DNA from 2 places in the Gordonia phosphorivorans genome. Region 2 is predicted to be linked to the other one. Evidence: riboswitches for the same ligand, from Rfam matches in the RefSeq annotation. Region 2 holds a riboswitch; the other holds the start of a gene.
The links. Region 2 has a riboswitch for cyclic di-AMP ahead of ACFFJD_RS06225 (transglycosylase family protein). Riboswitches for the same ligand answer to the same signal wherever they lie in the genome.

Region 1 (10,040 bases), on a different contig from region 2:
TGCAGACCTTGGTGTAGGCGTAGAAGTCGCCGTAGTTGAAGCTCTCCTGGCCCTGCCGCTTGATGACCTTGGCGGCGTCGGCAGTGCGCAGACGGATCAGCATCACCGGGTTACGCACTGCGCGCAGACCCTTGAGGAGCTTGTGACGGGACTCTTCGCTGTCGCCGTAGCCGTCCGAGACGCGCCACGGGAAGACGGTCTCCATGGCGCCGGCGTCGAGGTCCTCCGGGCGGACCAGGGCGACCTGGTACGGGTTGCCGGTGTCGCGACGCAGGAAGACCGTCTCGTTCGGGTCCGAGGCCGGGTTGTGGATCGGCGACCAACCGGTCTGCCACAGGTCGTCCTTGGGGTCGGCCCACGGGTTCTTGATGAAGCCGCCGATGGCCGCGACGCCGCCGGCGAGGGCGAGCGAACCGAGACCGAATGCGGCCGAGCCCATGATCATCTTGCGACGGGGGAGGGTAGAGGTCTCCAGCGCGTCGGACATGCCGGCAGCGAAAGTCTTCTGATCGACGAGCTCCGAGGGGCCGTCGTGACGCTGCTGCACCGAGATCTCGGCGGGGATGAAGCGCTTGGTCAGCTGGATCACGCCGAAGCCGAAGAACAGGATGGACAGACCGAAGGAGACACCGAGCGCGGGGGTGTAGAACGTGTACGCCCAGTACCCGTCCTGCTCCGGCATGGTGAATTCCCACTGGTTCCAGATGAACAGCGCGAAGCCGGCGAGCGCGAGGAGACCGGACAACACGAACCAGATCGCCACGATGCGCTCGGAGCGCTTCTCGGCTTTGGTTCCCGGTACCGGGTTACGCGCTTCGCGGTAGATGATCTCGACGTCGTCGAGATTGCTACCGAGCTTCACCAGTTCGTCGCGGGACATCGCGTTCAGCTGGTCGTCCGAGGGGACGTCTTTAGGAGAGGTACTCAATTTCGGGATCCAATCCACATCGCACCGGCGACGACCGCGCTGATACCGACGACCCACATGACCACGCCTTCCGAGGCGGGGCCGAAGCCGCCGAGGCCGAAGCCACCGATCGGGTTCGAGGTGTCTGCGTAGCGGATGAAGCCGATGATGTCCTTCTTCTCTTCGACCGACAGCTGACGGTTGGAGAACTTGGGCATGTTCTGCGGGCCGGTGAGCATGGCCGTGTAGAGCTGCTGCTCGTTGACGCCCGACAGAGAGGGAGCGAACTTACCGCTCGAGAGGGCGCCGCCACGACCGGTGAAGTTGTGGCAGGAGGCGCAGTTCAGGCGGAACAGCTCGGAGCCGCGACCGAGGTCGTTGCCGCGCAGTTCGCCCATCGCCAAGACCGGCATGCCGTTCTCGTCGCGCTTGACGTCACCGTTCTCGGTGGTCGCGTACATCGTCCGGGGACCGCCGCCCATCGCCTGAATGTAGGCGCCGAGCTGGTCGATCTGGGACTGAGTGAACTTGACGGTCTTGCGCTTGACCTGTGCCTCGCCGCGGGCGGCGGGCATGCGGCCGGTGGAGACCTGGAAGTACACCGACGCGTCGCCGACACCCAGGAGGGTGGGACCGCGATCCGGCACGCCCTCGAGGTTGACGCCGTGGCAGGTGACGCAGGAGTTGTCGTACAGCTGCTTGCCGGCGGCCACCAGTTCGGCGGACGTGGGCTCGGCCGTGGCGACCTGGGGCTCGGGGGTGAGCAGGCCGGCGAGCAGGCCGGAGGCAACGAGGCCGAACAGCAGGAACGCGGTGGCGCTCGCACGACGACGCAATTTGCGCCGCGAGCGGGCACGCCGCGCGTCGGTCTTTGCGTTTCCGGCGGTCGCAACGCCCTCTGTGGAGGCGTCGTCGCCGTCGAGCGGCTGCGACGAACTCGGTGGAGATGATCTCATCGGTGTCTCTCTACTAAGCGATTGGACTGTTTCAGCGGCCGCCGTGGGCTACTGCACGAAGTAAATGACGACGAACAGGGCGATCCAGACCACGTCCACGAAGTGCCAGTAGTACGACACGACGATCGCGGCGGTGGCTTGGGCGGGAGTGAACTTGGAAAGTCGCGTTCGGATCAGCAGGATGACGAAGGCCAACAGACCGCCGATCACATGCAATCCGTGGAAGCCGGTCGCCATGTAGAAGACCGAGCCGTACGACGACGACGAGAGCGTCACGCCGCTGTCGACGAGAGTGAAGTACTCGTACGCCTGGCCGGCGACGAAGAAGGTGCCCATGACCAGAGTCAGGGTGTACCAGCGGCGAAGTCCGAAGACGTCGCCCTTCTCGGCGGCGAAGACGCCCATCTGGCAGGTGACGGAGCTGAGAATCAGCACCGATGTCACCGGGATGGCGAGCCAAAGATTGAGGTGAGCGGGCTGTTGAGGCCACTCGACGGAATTGGCTCGCGCGACGAAATACATCGCGAACAAGCCGGCAAAAAACATCAACTCGCTCGACAACCACACGATGGTGCCGACGCTGACCATGTTCGGTCGGTTCAGCGAATGCACGCGCGAGGTCATGGCGGTTCCTGGGGTACCCACGGCGCTAGTCACATGAGAAGTATGACGGTTCGTAGTAAGCGATGACCACTCGGGTCCCAAATTGGTCCGAACTTGTTGTGTCGATGCAGGTCAGGGGCGGCCGGTTGGGGCCCGGTCGGCGTGTCCTGCCGGAGTTTTCCGCTGGTTGTCGACGGTTCGGGCGGGCATGCTGATGATGTCCCACCCGGCTGAGACGAGCCTGAAGGCGACCTGGGTAATGAGCAGTGTTTAAGGAGTGACAGATGGTGTGGATGTGGCGAAAAAGGCGGGCGCGTATCCGTGATCCCCGTGAGGAGCTGCCGACCGCAAGGCTTCTGGTGGAGTGCCACGACGAAACCGCCGCGGCATCGACGGTGCTCGCCGGGGTCGCCGGGATCGGAGCCGACGAGTTGCTGCTGCGGCACGTCGTCATCGTCGACGCCGGGCGGGTGGCGGAGCTGGTCGAGCGGTGTGCGGTCGACGGCTATGTGCGGGCGCCGGCGCTGGGCTCGGATCCGGCGGCGCCCGAGGGGCGGGTCGCGGTGGCCCTGGCGCGGCTGCAGAAGGTGGATGCGCAGACGGTCGCGCAGGAGCGGGCACTGCTGAGCTCGATGACCACGCGACTGGGCGGCGCTTTCGGCAGTTGGGCGGTGTTGGCTCCCGCGGCGGTCGCTACTGTGGCGGAGTGAGTTCTACCGATGCCGCCTCTTCGTCCGTGCCGTCGTCTCCGGACGCCTTCACCTGGCCCGCAGTGCTGGGGAAGGTGACCGACGGGTTCGACCTGACCGCTGCCGAGGCGGGCTGGGCCATGCGGGAGATCATGTCCGACGCGGCCACCGGCGCGCAGATCGCGGCTTTCGGCGTGGGCGTGAAGATGAAGGGTGCGGCGGCCGAGGAACTGCGCGGCCTCGCCGAGACGATGTTGTCGATGGCCAACCGGGTGGAGACCGCCGGCGATGCCCTCGACATCGTGGGGACCGGCGGCGACCGCTCGCACACGGTCAACATCTCGACGATGACCTCGATCGTGGTGGCCGCGGCCGGGGTTCCGGTGGTCAAGCACGGCAACCGGGCCGCGTCGTCCAAGAGCGGTGGGGCCGATGTGCTGGAGGCGCTCGGGGTGGCGATCGCACTCGGCCCGGATGCGGTGGCGCGGTGCGTGCGCGAGGTGGGCATCGGTTTCTGCTTCGCCCCGGTGTTCCATCCGGCGTTCCGCTTCACCGGACCGCCGCGCAAGCAGATCGGCATTCCCACGGTCTTCAACGTGCTCGGGCCGCTGACCAATCCGGCGGCACCGCCCGCGGGTCTGATCGGGTGCGCCTTCGCCGACCTGGCGCCGACGCTGGCGCAGACCTTCGCCACCCGCGGCAATCGCGTGCTGGTGGTGCGCGGCGACGACGGGCTCGACGAGCTGACCACCACCACGACGTCGTCGGTGTGGCAGGTCCTCGGCGGGCAGGTGCGGGAGTTGACGGTCGATCCGACCGAGCTCGGGATCGACTTGGTGGAGCTGTCCGCGCTGCAGGGCGGTGACGCGGAAGTGAACGCACAGGTCGCGCGCGACCTGTTCGCCGGTGCGGTGGGGCCGGTTCGCGACTCGGTCACCCTGAACGCGGCCGCGGCGCTGGTGGCCTTCGAGCAGGACCGTCTCTACGACCAGTCCGAGTTCACCGACGCGCTGCGGGCCGCCGCGGTGCGGGTGGGCGAAGTGCTGGACTCGGGTGCCGCGGCAGCGCGGCTGGCCGACTGGGCGGCGCTCAGTTCGGCATTGGCCGACTGACCGCCCCCGTCCGCGGCGGCGCTACTCGTCGCCGATGGAGAAGCCGCCCTCGACCTCCGAGCTCGAATAGCTCCGGAAGGCGATGTGGGTGGCGCTGCGCTTGACGCCGGGCAGCCGGTTGATCTTGCCGGTCACCACGTCGGCGATCTGATCGTGGTCGCGGACGCGGACCTTGGCGATCAGGTCGACGTCGCCGGCGCACGAATACACCTCAGTGACGCCCGGGATGTCGGCGACGGCCTGGGCGGTCTCCGGGATCTGATGGATGTCGGCTCCGATGAGGACGATGGCGGTGATCATCCTCTGAGCCTAAACGAGGGGTCTGTGCCAGCGTGCGGGCCTCGCGGGCGGTGCGGGAGAAGTCGCGACGCCGTTCGGCCGACTGCAGCGGGGAGTGCAGATCACCCCGCACCGACACGAGCCTGGTGCCTGGAGCGCTGATCCACTCGGCGATCAGCGCGACCTCCTCCGGTGGTGCGCCGGCCAGCGGCCCGGCCTGATCGCCGGGTGCCGGAATGTGCTGCGCTCCGGCGAGGAGTGCCGCGACCACGGGCATCGGCGCGGCGTCTCGGGGTGCGCAGCCGGCGCCGGCCAGGCGGCCGTGCCGGACGACGGCGAACTCCCAGCCGCCGGCATCGGTGGGGCGGGCGAGGACCAGTTCGTCGAGCCGAGCGATCGCGGACAGGCGTTGGCAGCGGGCGAGCGCATCGATCGTCGACGCCAGGGTGTCGCGGGCCCGCGCCGCGGTCTCGAAGCGTCGACTCTGTGCCAACGCGGTCAGTCGTCGGGTCAACGCGTCCAGCGGTGCATCCGAGCGGCCGTCGATGAGTTCGCGCACCTCGGTGGTGCTCGTGGCCACCTCGGTGAGGGCGGCGGCGATCTCGGCGGCCACCGTGCGCCCGGACACGGGGCCGAAGCACACGGCGGACGGTGTCCGGCTGACCTTCAGGCGTGGGGGTTCGCTTCCGGTCAGCGTGATCCACCAGCCGCGGTGTGGGTTGGCCGAGCGCCGATTGAACGTCGGCTTGTGGACGGCGATCAAGGTCAGCTCGCGGACCCCGGCCTCGAGCGCATGCGCGCATTCGATGTGCTCGACCCGTTCGGCCAGCCCCACCATCTGGGCCATGCGGGCGCGGGTGTCACCGCCGGTGAAGTAGCTGCCCACTCGGCGACGCAGATCCACGGCGGTGCCTATATAGAGGACCTCGTCGCCGGGGCCGCGGAAGAGATAGACGCCGGGCGCATGTGGGAGGTCGTCGGCCAGCGAGCGCTTGGCGCGCAACGCTGGGGTGGCGCGCGGCAGGTACCGGGTGAGATCGCGGTAGGTGTGCACCTGCTGGTTGCCCACACGCTCGAGGAGGTGGTGGAAGACCTCGACGGTGGCGTGCGCATCGTCGAGGGCGCGGTGGGTGGGGCGCACCGTGACATCGAAGAGTTCGGCCAGCGCACTCAGCTTGACGGTGGGGGCCTCCTGCCTGGTCAGGATCCGGCGCGCCATCAGCACCGTGCACAGGGTCGCCGGAAACGTCCACGGCAGGTGCTGCCGCGCGGCGGCGCGTCGGAGGAATCCGACGTCGAAGCGCGCGTTGTGGGCCACCAGCACCGCGCCGCGCGCGAACTCGAGGAACGCCGGCAGTACCTGCTCGATGGGCGGTGCGTCGTGCACCATCGCCGAGGTGATGCCGGTGAGGGTGACGATCTGCGGTGGGATGGCGCGCCCGGGATCGACCAGGGTGCCGAACTCTCCGAGTACCTCGCCGCCGCGGATCTTGACCGCGCCGATCTCGGTGATCGCGTCGTTCTCGGGGCTGCCGCCAGTGGTCTCCAGGTCGACGACCACCAGGGTGAGGTCGGCGAGCGAGAGGGAAGCGAATGCTTCGTCACCCGGCAGGTCGGCGAAACTCAACTGGTCCATGACCGCACGTTAGTTCGAGCCTCCGACAACCGTGGTAGGCGAAACGGGCGCCGGGGCTGTCGGGGGGTCGGTTTACCCTCCGGTCGAGGTTGAGCCTTCCGGCCCGACCCGACGACCGATCCGGCGGCAAAACTGACAACGTGCACAGCCCGACGGGTGAATGAGAGGCAGATCACAATGAGAATCGACTGCGCGACGTGCCCGGGACGAAACCGCGCATGTGACGGGTGTCTGATGCAGGTCCTTTTTGACCCCCTGGCCAGGGACTATGGTCCCGAGGCCGACGAAATGCCGGAGGAGGCGGAGATCTCCTCGGCCGTCGATGTGCTGGTTGCCACAGCGCTGATCACCGAAAAGGCTGGTCGGGCGGCAAAAGCGCACATCGCCCCAGTTCACGGCGCTGCGTGTGGGGAGGGTCGACGGCATCTCCGGGCCGTCTGACGGTGCGGTTCGAAGCGGCGCGCGGCTCGACCGGTGGACATCGGGCGTTCAGGTTTCGTAATCTTTCTGAGACCTACCGAGTGGTCGCCCCCTAACCGGGGTCACCGATCGGAAGGACACCGCCTAATCGCCCTCCTGCTCACGTGGAAGGCGAACCGGGGACCCACTCTTTTTCCGGACCCGCGACCGACGAGGACGCGCCTGGAATCGGGGTGAATCGCGGGTCAGACCGCGTAGGGCCATCTCTTCCGGCCCGAACCCGACAGCTAACCCGGTCGGCGGTCAGGGAGAACCAACCAAGGAGAACCGTTTCCGTGGCGAAACACCGTATGGAACAGCCCAAGGGCGCCGTCAAGGCCGCCAAGACCGCAGTGATCGCCGGATCGATCGCCGTCGGCACCCTCGCGATTGCCGCCGGGCCCGCCGATGCCGCGCCGATCTCGATCCCGGGTGTGGGCGATTTCGAACTGCCTGGTGTCAACGACAAGCAGGTTCCGCCGCAGTTCAAGCAGGGCGGCACTCAGGGTGGCGGCCTCCTCAACAGCCAGCCGGCGCGCGCGCAGAAGGCGCTGCGTGCCGCTGAGTCCAAGATCGGTTCGCCGTACTCGTACGGTGCGGTCGGCCCCAACGCCTTCGACTGCTCGGGCCTGGTCTACTGGTCCTACAAGCAGGCCGGCAAGACCGTCCCCCGCGACAGCTACGGCCAGCTCGGCGGCGGCACCCCGGTGGCCTCGCTCGCCTCGGCGCGCCCCGGCGACGTCCTGATCTTCAACGGTGGCGGCCACGCCGGCATCTACGCGGGCAACGGCATGTTCGTGCACTCCTCGACCTACGGTGTGCCGGTCAAGCGCGACAAGGTCAAGGCCTGGTCGCTGACGGGCATCCGCCGCTACTGAGCGGAGCCGGAAGATTTCACTTTCGTCCAGAACGAGCCGTGAGCGAAAGCGCCCACGGCTCGTTCTGGCGGTAGCAGGAGAGTTTCTCTCGTGACTGAATCACGGCGCACCGCTTCGTTCGTCGCCGCACTCCTAGCGGCGACGACCTTGGCGACCATGCAACCCTCGGCGGCATTCGCCGAGCCGGCCGGCGGACCCCAGACGGTCCTGGCCCAATACAAGCAGCTCTCGATCCAGGCGGAGAAGTCCGCCGAGGCGATGAACAAGGCGCAGGTCGAATACGACAAGCAGCGCGGCGTCGTCGCCACCCAGCGGAAGGCTGCGGCGAGCGCCCAGCGGAGCCTGGACAAGGCCACCGCCAAGATGGACACCGCGCAGACCAAGCTCGACGCCCTCGCCCGCGCTAGCTTCCGTGGGGCCCGGGTCAATCGGCTCTCGGCCATGCTGGTGTCCGATTCGCCGCAGGACCTGTTGAACAACATGTCCGATCTGGAAGTGCTGTCCCGGCAGTCGGCCGCGGATCTGAAGTCGATCAAGAGCATCGCGCGGGACGCGACCAACGCCAAGAAGTCGGCCGAGCAGGCGGCCACGGCGGCCTCGACCGCGGTCAAGGATGCCGCGCGCAAGCGCGGTGATCTGCAGGCGAAGCAGGCCGACCTGCAGCTGGAAGCTGTCGCGGTGCGCGCGGTGTACCAGTCGATGACCGGCAAGGAACTGGCCGCGCTCCGCGGGCCCAAGTACACCTTCGATGCGAAGGCGGTGCCCAAGGGCACCTCGCCGGCCACCGTCGCGGTGCACGCCGCATTGAGCCGCATCGGCGACCCCTATGTGTGGGGTGCGACCGGACCCGACGAGTTCGACTGCTCGGGCCTGATGCTGTGGGCCTACAAGCAGGCAGGCAAGACTATTCCGCGCACCAGCGAGGCGCAGATGGCCGGCGGCAAGCCCGTCGACCGCAAGGATCTCAAGCCGGGCGACCTGATCATCTATTACCCCGACGCCCACCACGTCGGCCTCTACGTGGGCAACGGGTACGTGATTCACGCATCCACCTTCGGTGTACCCGTGGCCGTGGTGCCGGTGGACAAGGCCGGTTCGTACAACACGGCACGACGGTACTGACTTGATCGTTGCCCGCCGCCGCTCGGTCGCGGTCTCGGCGCTGCTGGCGGTCCTCGTCGGCGGCGTCGGTGCGTGCGGCAGCCCCGAGCCGACGGCCGCGCCGTCGTCGACCACCTCGCTGTACACCACCTCGCCGAGCGCCTACGAAGAGCAGCGCGATGCGGGCGTCATTCGTCTCCTGGATGCGCTGAGCGCGGCGCTGACCTCCGGTCGGCCCGAGCAGGTCGAGACGCTGATCGATCCGCTGGCGACGCCGGAGTTCCGGCGCTCGATGCGTGAGGCCGCCGCCGATCTCGCAGCGACCCCGCCGTCGGCCTCGTCGCCGGCGCCGAGTTCGTCGTCCGCGTCGGAGCGGCGACCGTCCACGGCCGCCGAGGCGCCCGACCGGGGTGACGCGCTGGTCCTGCGCGCGCTGCAATATCGACTGGCACCCAATACCGGCGCCGACCGCCTGATCGGCGGATCGCTGGGGATTCGCCTGTCCGAGGCCGGCAGCACCGACTCCTGGGTCTCGGCGGTCACCGTGAGCTATGCGCTCGGCGGTACCGCGGTGCCGGGCGTGGACGAACCCCTGGTGCAGGTCGATCAGCTACTGGCCTTCGCGCGCTACGGGGACGACTGGAAGCTCCTCGGCGACGGCGCGCAGATCGCCGCGCCGGACACCGATCCGGAGGCGCCCGCGCGCCCGCCGCAACTGGTGCCGTGGGCGTTCCCCGGGTTGCGGGCCGCCGACGTCCCGAGCGGGGGCGGCGTCTCGTCGGTGCTGTCGTATCCGGGCACCGACCGCACGGTGGCCAAGGTCCGGCGGCAGCTGGCGCCGGCGATCGAGCACGTGACCGACTTCTGGGGCCGCGACTGGACACGTCGCGCCGTGGTGACGGTCACCGGCACCGAACGGCAGTTCGCCGGCTTCACCCGCACCGAGGCCGGGCAGACCGCGGCGGCCGCCGCGGCCACGGTGTACGACACCATCGATCGGGCCGGTCGCACGGTGACCGGGCAGCGAGTGGTGCTGTCGCCGGCCGCCGGTCAGTTGACCGAGTCCGGGGTGGCGGTGATCCTGCGGCACGAGCTCTTCCACGTCGCCACCCGGATCGACACGGCCGTGGACGCGCCGATGTGGCTCACCGAGGGCGTGGCCGAGTACGTGGGGCGCCGGGGGAGCACCGGCACCCTCACCGATCTGGCCCCCGACCTGGCGGTGGAGGTGGCCGCCGGTCAGCTGCCCGACGCCCTGCCGCCGAACTCCGCCTTCGCCGTCGATACGCCCGCGGCCCGTGTGGCGTACCAGACGGCCTGGTCGTTCGCCGATTTCGTCGCCGACGAATACGGTGAGGACCGGCTGCGCGCGATGTACTCCGCGGTGGCTCGGGAGACCGACGAGGCGGCAGTGACCGCG
Region 2 (10,040 bases):
CGATGGTGACGGGGCGGATCTCCTTGCGTTCGCCGGAGTACTCGCCGATCTCATCCTCGGTCAGCGTGGTGCGCGCGATCAGTTCGCGCTTCCACTGCCGGCCCGCGACGGTGTTGGTCACCAGGATCAACGTGGTGGCGCCGGCCTTGGCCATGGCGGCGGCGCCGACCATCGTCTTGCCCGCGCCGCAGGGCAGCACCACCACGCCCGAGCCGCCGGCCCAGAACGAGTCGGCGGCCATCTGCTGGTAGTCGCGCAGCTCCCAGTCGTCCTGGGCCAGGTCGATCGCGTGGGCCTCGCCGTCGACGTAGCCGGCCAGGTCCTCGGCCGGCCAGCCGATCTTGAGCAGCACCTGCTTGAGCCGACCGCGTTCGGACGGATGCACCACCACGGTGTCGTCGTCGATCCGCGCGCCGAGCATCGGTGCGACCTTCTTGTTGCGCAGCACCTCTTCGAGCACCGCGCGATCGAGGGAGATCAGCACCAGGCCGTGCGCCGGATTCTTGGCCAGCTGGAGGCGTCCGAAGCGGCCCATGGTGTCGACGACGTCGACCAGGAGCGGCTGCGGCACCGGATAGCGCGAGTAGGTGACCAGGGCGTCGACCACCTGCTCGGCGTCGTGCCCGGCGGCCCGCGCGTTCCACAGCGCCAGCGGCGTCACCCGGTAGGTGTGCACGTGCTCGGGCGCGCGTTCGAGTTCGGCGAAGGGCGCGATCGCGGCGCGTGCGGCACCGGCCTGCGGATGATCGATCTCCAGCAGTACCGTCTTGTCCGATTGAACGATGAGGGGTCCGTCAGTCACATGCCCATTGTCCAGGTTCGACGCGCCGTGGCCACCCGGGGTGGGCTACAGCAGTTCCAGGCCGTTGATCCGGTGCAGGAGGAACGTCACTTCGGAGCCGTCGTCGGCGGCGCCGATCAGTTGGCCGGCCTGCAGCGCGCGCGGCTTCACCACGTGCCGACTGGCCGCTCCTTGCGCGTCCACGTAGCCCAGCCGCACCGACCGCCCGGTGCGCAGCGCCAGCTGGATGAGTGCGGCCGCGTTGGTGTCGCCGGTGGCCTTGATCGAGGTGCGCGGCTCCTGGTCGGCGCGGTCGGCCGCGCGCAGGCGGTGCACGAGGGTGCGGGCCTGGTCCGGGCCCACCGGTGCGCGGCGCTGGGGCATGCGGGCCGCCCGCGCACGATTGGGTACCCGGGCACCGCGACTGCGCAGGTCCACCAGCGCGCCGGTGGAGTCCTCGCCGGCCGGCGCGAAGCCGCCGCGCCGCAGGGCCTCGACCACGTCGCGCACGGGCGCGGGCGAGACCGCCACGGTGGGCGCCAACGCGCGCAAGGCCACTTCCGCGGCCGCGTCGCTGGTGAGGACAGCGGTGAGCAGTGCCGGATCGTCGCAGCGGACGAAGGTCGAGGCCACACCCACCCGCAGCCGGCCGTGGCGGCGGGCGACGTCGTCGACGAGATAGGTCAGCGACTGGGGCACCGGGGTGCGGGAACGGCTGGTCAGCAGCGCGGTGATCTCCGCGCCGGACAGCCCGGTGTCGAAGGCGCGGCGCAGGCTGGCCTCGCTGATGCGGTACACCGACGCGGCGCCGCCGGATTCCAGGTCGGCGATGGCCTGCACCTGCTCGGTCAGCTCCGGCGTCATCGGGCCGGGCACCATGACGGTCAGGTCGGCCTGCACCAGGAAATGGTCCACCGGCGTCGGCAGCGCGGTGAGCATGACGGCCAAGACCTCGGCCGCATCGTCGTCGGTGCCCGCGTTCAGGAGGGTGCGTCCGGGGGCGGTCAAGGCGCCGTGGGCCACCAGGCCGAGTTCGCGGGCCTCGGCCACGGTCTCGCCGACGAAGCGGCGGGTCCACCGGCGCAGATGGCGAGGGTGGTGCCAGGCCAGGTTCGCGGCCAACGCGTCCACGTCCACCGGCGCGGCGGGCGGCGCCTGGGCCAGCATGTCGAGCACCTGCCGCCGGGTGAGGGGAGCGGTGGCGTCGAAGAGCTCGCTCGACAGCGCGGCCAGGGTGTTGCCGTCGCGGTCGGTGTCGCCGATCTGCCACGGTCGGCGATGGAGGTCGAGCCAGGCCTGCGCCAACCCGTGCCACTTGCGTTCGGTGGTGCTGTGGCCCCACGCGTCCACGGCCGCGGTGGGGGCGAAGACCGGTTCGCCGGTGGATCCGGCGGGCTCGGGTTCGGGGTGACCGGAATCGACCAGGCGGTGGGCCGACAGGATCTCCACGATCAGGCCGATGCGGGCGACGGGCAGGCCGGTGGCCTTGGCCAGGCGCCGCAGTTCCCGGATGCCCAGCCCGCCCGACTTCAGCATCGCGGCGGGCTGCTCGCCGAGCAGCTCGAGCAGCGCCGCGCTGTGGCGGATCAGTTCCAAGGCTTCGCCGGCGCCGGCGGCGTCGATCGCCTCCGGCCCGAAGCGACCCGGGCCGTCGCTCATGGGCGGGGGTGCCAGCGTGGCGGTCAGCAGGGGCGGCTCGCCGCGCAGCAGCACACCGACCATCGGCACCAGCTCGACGGTCTGCTCGTCGATGCGGGCGAGTAGACCGTCGCCGATCAGCCGGGGGACGGGTGCCGCGGGGTCGGCGTCGGGTGCGGCGTCACGGCTGCGGCCCAGCGACGGTCCGGAGGCGAGGGTCGCCAGCAGCTCGCGCGGGCGTTCGTCGAGGGCGTCGAGCAGCTCGTGGATCTGTTCGGGCGAACGGGTGGCGAGCGGGCCCACTAGGTGGTGGCCGCGCCAGGGGAGCGCGGCCGACAGGTGGATACCCGCGATCCACGCCGGTTTGCGGGCGGTGCCGGCGCCCGAGTCCCAGATCAGACCCTGCGCGACGAGGTCGGCGAGCCGTTGGTCGAGGGCGGGACGTTTGAGGCGGCGCCCCAGGACGGAGACCAGTTGATCGCGCGTGACCGGTCCCACCACGTCCGAGCGCGCGGTGTCGGAGCCGCACTCGAGGAAGGCCTCGATCACCGCGACCGTCGCCAGGTCCAGCCCCTCGCCGGCCAGGGCGATCGACGCTGCGGACAGCGCGCGCTGCGCCAGGATCGTCGTGCCTCGCAGCGGCGGCGAGGCCAGATCGCTGCGCCGCGTCAGCAGGTCGGCGAGATCGGCGTCGGAGCGGTCGGCCAGCGTCTCGGCCAGGCCGCGCAGGGGGCTGTCCGGTTCCATCCGGTCAATGCTACCGACGGCGCCGTCGCGGTCGACGCGACAGGTCCGGGCGGTTTGCCGGTCCCCGTGCCCCTCCGTCGGGCCGCATGGCACAATGAGGCCGTGGCTAAGAAGAAGACTTACGTGGACAATGGCTGGCCGGACATTTCGGTAGAGGATCACGCCGTCACCGAGTTCACCGCGCATCTCGCAGGTGCACTCTCGCCCTTCGGCAATGAGAACCCCTTCCCGGTGCCCGCGAGCGAGCTGCCCTTCATTCAATCGAACACCGTTATCAACCGCTGACGCGGCGCTGACACGAACGAACCCCGTACCGCTGGTCGGTACGGGGTTTCGTCGTGCCCGGGTGGCCCGCAGCCGTCGCTCGCCGCGGTCCCTCGCCGCCGTGTCGCGACCCGTGCCGAACGTCGCCCGCGCTGCAGCACGGCGACACGAAGGACGGGTCGCGACACGCGAATGGGGGTCCTCCCCGCGGGGGGAGGAGGAGGACGGGGGCGTCAGGGGAGTGACGGGGGAGACGAAGGAACCCCGCACCACGGGTGCGGGGTTCCTTCGATGCTGGGGCGCGTCACGAATGGACGCGGCCGGCTCAGTTCAGGCCGAGCAGGCCCTTGTTCTCGTTGAACAAGTTCAGCTGGCCCTGGTCGAGGGTGTAGCCCGACTTCGCGAGGGCGTCGGCGGCCGAACGCAGTTCGGGGCTGCCGCCACGTGCCTGCGAGATGGCGTCCTTGGTGCTCTTGGCGTCGTCGGCCTTCGGGGTGGCCTGGCGGTCCTTCAGCGTCGGCAGCGACGGGGTGGACGGCTTGCCCGGGGCCTGGCGCGGGTTGTGGCCGGACAGGCCGACACCGCAGGACGGCCATGCGCCCTTGCCCTGGCTGGCCAGGACGCGCTCGGCGACGACGATCTGCTCGGCCTTGCTGGCCTGGTGGGCGCTCGGGGCGAACTGGCCGCCGCCGTGGCCGCTCCAGGTGCTGGGGCTGAACTGCAGGCCACCGTAGTAGCCGTTGCCGGTGTTGATCGACCAGTTGCCGCCGGACTCGCACTGCGCGACGCGATCCCATTCGGCGTCGGTGGCGGCCGAGGCGTTGCCCCCGCCGAGAAGTGCGGCGCCGCCGCCGAGGACTGCGGAGGTCAGGGCGACCTTCGCGACGGTCTTGGTGCTGCGGAGCGACTGCTTAGCGTGACGTGCCATGGGTGATTGAGTTTCCTCTCTCCACGCGCCTGCGAAGTGAGCTGTCGGGTTCGAGCTGAGAGGTGCTCGGTCCGTTCCGGAGCGATCCGGTCTGGACTTAACCCCAAGGCGGTCCGTCGGTGACGGTCCGCCGTTATCCGGTGGGATGGTGGGTCCCCCGCCCTCGTTCCTGAACTGAATAGTTCGGTGAACCCGGCGGCGGAACGAGGTTGGGCGCGTCCGCCGGGTGATGTTTATTTGTCGGTGCCCGAGGGCGACCGGAATGAACACTACGTAATCGGTTTGGGGGAAGTCACCCGGTCGGAAATCGGGGTTTTCACGCTCAAACGGCTCACTTTCGTGTGCAATCGGCATTGCCGCAGTTCACGGCAGTGATGGTCGTCCCGTAGCCCGTTCGTTATCTTGCCGTTATGTGACTAAGGTCACAACTAGATTGAGATGCGCACCACGCGTCCCAGGCGGCCTACGCGTCGTCGAGTGCGCGCCGAGCCTCCAGTGCGCGGAAGGTGCTCGCGTGAAAGACCAGCGGTTCCGCCGTCGGATCGCTCCGCAGCGACTGGATCTGCAGCAGGACGACGGTGTGGTCGCCGGCCGGGAGCTCGCCGGCCACGGTGCAGACCAGGTGGGCGGTGGCGCCGGGAATGAACAGGGCGCCGCTGTCGAGGGCCAGTGGACGGACACCGTCGAACCGGTGATCGGGATGGCCGGCCAGCTGGCGGGCGAGGTCGCCCTGGTGGGCCGCGAACACGCTGACACCCAGCTCATCCGCGTCGCGCAGGGTCGGCCAGGTGGCCGACTCCTGCCGGACGGCCACCGAGACCAGCGGCGGATCGAGGGAGATGGTGGCGAATGAACTCGCGGCCATGCCCACGTCGACGCCCGAGCCGGTGCGGCGGCAGACGCCGACGACGCCCGACGGGAAACAGCTGTAGGCGCGCTTGAGGGCGCCGGGATCGTCGGCGGGGACGAGCGGGGCCGGTTCCGCGGTCATCGGCTGCGTCGTCCGGAGAACAACGCGAAGACGACCGCGAGAAACAGCCCGATGGGTGCGCCCATCGCGAGGATGTAGGTGATGGTCACGATCACCTGGTTGGAGTCGCGCACCGCGGGGATCAGCAGCGCGATGCTGGCGATGAATCCGATGACGACCAGGATCACGGCCGCGGGCAGCAGCGATGATGACTTCTGGGACTGCATGAGGACCACGGTAGCCCGACGCGTACCATCGGGCGAAGTGCGCCTCAGTGTCTTCCGCGAGCATTCGCCGCGGGGGCGGGGCGCATTCTGATGAGCAGTTCCGAGCAGTTTGAAGGTGAGCACTGTGCCGACCGGTCACGTGAAGTGGTACGACCCCGCCAAGGGGTTCGGATTCCTGTCGCAGGAGGGCGGGGAAGACGTCTACGTCCGTTCCTCGGCGTTGCCGGCGGACGTGGAGTCACTCAAGCCGGGTCAGCGCGTGGAGTTCGACATGGCGGCCGGTCGCCAGGGGCCGCAGGCCCTGCGCGTGACCGTGCTGGAGGCGGCGCCCAGCGTCGCCCGCAATGTGCGGGAGACCCAGCGGGCGGCCACCAAACGGCACACGCCCGACGAACTGCACGGTCTGATCGCCGACCTCATCACCCTGCTCGAGGGCAAGGTGCAGCCGGACCTGCGCAACGGTCGTTACCCGGATCGCAAGACCGCCCGCCGCATCTCCGAGGTGGTCCGCGCGGTGACCCGGGAACTGGACCGCTAGCGGCACCGGCCGCCTCAGGCGGTGCCGCGGACCTCCGGCAGCACCGTCTGGTTGGTGATCACGAAACCCTCCGGCGCGGTGTCGACCGCATAGTGGCCGCGGAACGGAATGCTGCCCTGGCCGGATTCGATGCCGTCCGGCGCATCCTCGACGACGGCCGAGAACGCCTTCACCTCGATACCCAGCAGCACGCGCCGCGGGGTGGATTCGAGCACCTCGGTGTACGACGTGCCCGAGGTCTTGACCCACGTCACCGGCTGAATTCCCGCGCCGGTGGCGTACAGGGCGGTCAGCGTCCACGGCTTGGTCGCGATCTCGGCGGGCACCGACAGCACCAACGACCGATCCAGCGGCACCGGCAGCGCGGTGACCGGCAGGGCGCCGATCTGTTCGTTGCTGAGCGCCGCGGGGCGGCAGTCGGTCATCTGGAGGCTGCACCAGTACGACGGTGCCACCTGGAGATACGTCTTCCCCGTCGACACGGAGATCTTCGGATCGGACTCGTCGTGGGCGCGCACCAGCAGGGTGGTGGCGATGGCGATGACCGCGACCATCACCAGGCCGACCGCGGCCAGGATGGTCAGCGCCTTCTTATCTGCGGGCTGCAGGGACACCGGGAAACCTCACTGTCGTAGAAACCTCGGGGGGAACGTCGGGGTGGAGACGGCCGACTACCGCGGGCGGGAGCGACGCTGCGGACGCGTGCGCGGCGAGCGGTCGGCCTTGGGCTGTGCGGCGGTCGGCTGCTCGGAGGGCGCGTCGGTGGCGAAGGGGCGGGTGTGGGGCGTTGGCCGGGTCGGCGCGTCCTGGGCGGCGAAACCCACGGTCGGCGCGGGTTCGGCCGGGCGTCGGCCGCCGAACCCGGGAATCAGGGTGGCCCCGCGGCTGGTCATGATGGTCTGCGTGAAGCCTGCCGCCATGAGCACCGCGACCACGGTGAAACCGATCCACAGGGTGGTCGGCAGGATCACGCCGAGGCTGGCACCGAGGACCCAGCACAACTGCAGCACCGTCTCGGAGCGGCCGAACGCCGACGCCCGGGACGCCTCGGGGAGGTCATCCTGGATGGTGGAGTCCAGGCAGACCTTGGCGATGGCGCTGACCCCGGACGCGATCAGGGCGGTGATGACCACCATCAGCAGCGATCCCACGATGGCCGAGAGGATCGCCGCGCCGGCGGCCGCGCCGGTGCTGGCCAGGATGATCCGCGGCGGATTCTTCAGCTCCAGCCGGGTGCCGATGCCGTTGCCGATACCGTTGCCGATACCGGCGGCCGCGCCGACCGCGCCGAGCATCATCAGCTGCGCCCAGCCGTCGCTTCCGGTCTGCGCCTTGGCGTAGAACGCGATGTACAGGGTGAGGAAGCCGGTCAGGATGCGGATGGTGCCGTTGCCCCAGAGGCTGGTGACCACGGTGCGGCCCAGCGGCTGCCGCATGGTCGCCGCCAGCCGGGTGGACAGGCTGCCGCGGGTGGCGACCGTCTCGTCACCGGCGGAGCGCGGCGCGTCGGTGCCCTCGCGGTAGGTCAGGGTGGTGGGCACCTCGCCCTCGGTCACCTCCACCCAGGACGGGATCTTCATGCAGAAGTACGCGCCGGCGACGGCCAGGAAGGCCAGGAAGACCATCGCGCCGGGGATGTGCAGCGGCAGCCACGTGCCCAGGATCAGGTCGACGGCCGCGGCCAGGCCGCCGGCCACGATGGTGCCGAAGATCAGGCCGAACATGGTCAGCCGGGAGTTCACCCGGACCAGGTCGATCGACGGCGGGAGCACCCGCGGGGCGACCGCGGATTTGAGCACGCCGAACGATTTGGACAGCACCATCAGGCCCAGCGCGCACGGGTACAGGATCCACGGCTTGTACTGCATCTGATGGGTCACCGGGTCCCACGAGGAGTTCACGATGATCAGCAGGGCGAGGAGCGCGCGGAGGCCGAAGGTGGTGGCCATCGCGATCCGACGACCGTGCTGCAGCTTGTCCAGGAGCGGACCGATGAGCGGGGCGATCACCGCGAACGGCGCGATGGTCAGCGCCAGGTACAGCCCGACGTTGACCTTGGACTCACCGGTCGCGGCGGCGAAGAACAGGGTGTTGGCCAGCGCCACGGCCATCGCCGCGTCGACGGCGTTGTTGGCGATCACCGGCATGGTCAGGGCGGTGAGCCCGGAGCGGTCGGCGCCGTCGGCGGTGGCCGCGCGATGCACCATGTCCACGCCGCGGCCGGCGAAGTACTTCGACCGTCGCGCCATCACCCGCATCACGGTGACCTTCTCCGGCGGCACGTAATCGGTGCGCCGCCCGCCGCGCGGTGCGGCCTCGGTCGCCGGGTCGTCGATCACCCGGGTGTCGGGATCGTCCAGGGGCGGCAGATGTCGATTGTGGGTGCGCGGCGGCGGTGGCGTCGGTCCGCCCGGCGCCGGGTGGCGGCGGGTGCGGGGATCGGCGGGATAGTTGCGCGCGCCGGGGTGATCGTCGCCGAACCGAGGCTCGGGGCGGCGGGCTCGCGAAGGGTCCCCGGGGGGTCCGGGGTGCTTGCGTGCTGATCGGGAAGCCACAACGTCGATTGTTCCCTATCGGGCCGACGGGGTCGGCGGATGGGCGTCCCGGGGTGTTGTGCGCGTGTCCTCGACGTGCATTCTCCCACCGCACTGAGGCACACTGAAGGCGTGAGTGTGGCAACGCAGACGACCTCCTTGGACCAGGCCGAGCAGTTCGCGCGACAGGTGCTGGTGGCCGACGGCGAGCATCCCGGCGAATACCTGGGGGCTCGACCCGAGGGCGAGTGGGCGGTGGCGCACAGCTTCGCCGCTCAGGTTCCCGGGTACGGCGGCTGGCACTGGTGCGTGGTGCTGGCCGGCGCGCCGGGCTCGGACGGGGTCACCGTCTCCGAGGTGGTCCTGCTGCCCGGCGACGGTGCGCTGCTCGCGCCCGAATGGGTGCCGTGGTCCGAGCGCGTCTCCGCGGGCGATCTCGGCCCCGGTGACCTGCTGGCCGCACCGCCGGACGATCCGCGCCTGGTGCCCGGCCAGTTCGACACGCTCGACGTCGATCCGATCGACGCCGACCAGGTGGGCCAGGTGGCCGCCGAGATCGGTCTGGGACGCAAACGCCTGCTGTCGTTCGACGGGCGCGCCGAGACCGCGCAGCGCTGGCACGACGGCGATCACGGCCCGGAGGCGCCGATGGCGCGCAATGCCCGCTATTCCTGCGGCACCTGCGGTTTCTTCCTTCCGCTGGCCGGTGCGCTGCGCGCCAAGTTCGGCGTGTGCGCCAACGAGTACGGCGTGGACGGGCATGTGGTGGCCATCGACTACGGCTGCGGCGCGCATTCGGACACCCCGATGCCGCCCGGCGGCCAGGGCAGTCCGGCCTTCGAGGCCTACGACGACGGCGCGGTGGAGATCTTCGAGTCTCGATGACGCCGTCTCCGGCGGACACCGACCCGGCCGACCCGTTCGGTCCCCCTGATCCGTTCGGGACTGCTGATCCGTTCGGGACTGGAGCGCTGCGTGCGGCGGCACTGTCCGCCTGGCGCGACTCGCCGACTCGGCTCGCCGAGGATGTGGCCGCAGAGGCCGAACTCCTGCAGATCGGGTATCGCGATCGCTGGTTCACCGAGCTGGCCGCCAACGCGGCCGATGCGGCGTCCGCGGTGGACACCCCGGGCCGGATGCGGGTGCACGCCGACGGCACCGCCCTGCGCGTGGCCAACACCGGTGCGCCGCTGAGCGCGGCGGGCGTGCGCGCCCTCACCGCGCTGCGGGTGTCGCCGAAGAAGGACGCACCGGACCGCGCCGGGGGTGCGGTGGGCCGCTTCGGTGTCGGCTTCCGCTCCACCGGCTTCGTCGACCGCGTCGAGCTGCTGTCGGTGTCCGGCTCGATCCTCTTCGATCGGGGCGCGACCGTCGCCGCGGTCGCCGACGTCCTCGGCCGCACCCCGGCCGCGG

Region 1: it holds a riboswitch for cyclic di-AMP, as region 2 does, so the genes downstream of both, ACFFJD_RS03045 (C40 family peptidase) here and ACFFJD_RS06225 (transglycosylase family protein) in region 2, are expected to answer to the same signal.

Annotation. Positions count from the first base shown of each region.
Region 1 is NZ_JBHLWV010000011.1:120,430-130,469, reverse strand. Features, by position in the region: gene qcrA (cytochrome bc1 complex Rieske iron-sulfur subunit) at 1-928, opposite strand, end outside; gene qcrC (cytochrome bc1 complex diheme cytochrome c subunit) at 925-1,863, opposite strand; gene ctaE (aa3-type cytochrome oxidase subunit III) at 1,912-2,520, opposite strand; gene ACFFJD_RS03065 (hypothetical protein) at 2,751-3,176, shown strand; gene trpD (anthranilate phosphoribosyltransferase) at 3,173-4,267, shown strand; gene ACFFJD_RS03055 (Lrp/AsnC family transcriptional regulator) at 4,289-4,567, opposite strand; gene ACFFJD_RS03050 (DEDD exonuclease domain-containing protein) at 4,479-6,182, opposite strand; cyclic di-AMP (ydaO/yuaA leader) riboswitch at 6,734-6,918, shown strand; gene ACFFJD_RS03045 (C40 family peptidase) at 6,938-7,519, shown strand; gene ACFFJD_RS03040 (C40 family peptidase) at 7,676-8,641, shown strand; gene ACFFJD_RS03035 (hypothetical protein) at 8,643-10,040, shown strand, end outside.
Region 2 is NZ_JBHLWV010000016.1:37,738-47,777, reverse strand. Features, by position in the region: gene ACFFJD_RS06240 (DNA repair helicase XPB) at 1-802, opposite strand, end outside; gene ACFFJD_RS06235 (helicase-associated domain-containing protein) at 848-3,166, opposite strand; gene ACFFJD_RS06230 (hypothetical protein) at 3,269-3,451, shown strand; gene ACFFJD_RS06225 (transglycosylase family protein) at 3,756-4,358, opposite strand; cyclic di-AMP (ydaO/yuaA leader) riboswitch at 4,369-4,557, opposite strand; gene ACFFJD_RS06220 (flavin reductase family protein) at 4,822-5,349, opposite strand; gene ACFFJD_RS06215 (hypothetical protein) at 5,346-5,555, opposite strand; gene ACFFJD_RS06210 (cold-shock protein) at 5,680-6,093, shown strand; gene ACFFJD_RS06205 (DUF2771 family protein) at 6,108-6,707, opposite strand; gene ACFFJD_RS06200 (MFS transporter) at 6,765-8,648, opposite strand; gene ACFFJD_RS06195 (DUF3027 domain-containing protein) at 8,760-9,512, shown strand; gene ACFFJD_RS06190 (sacsin N-terminal ATP-binding-like domain-containing protein) at 9,509-10,040, shown strand, end outside.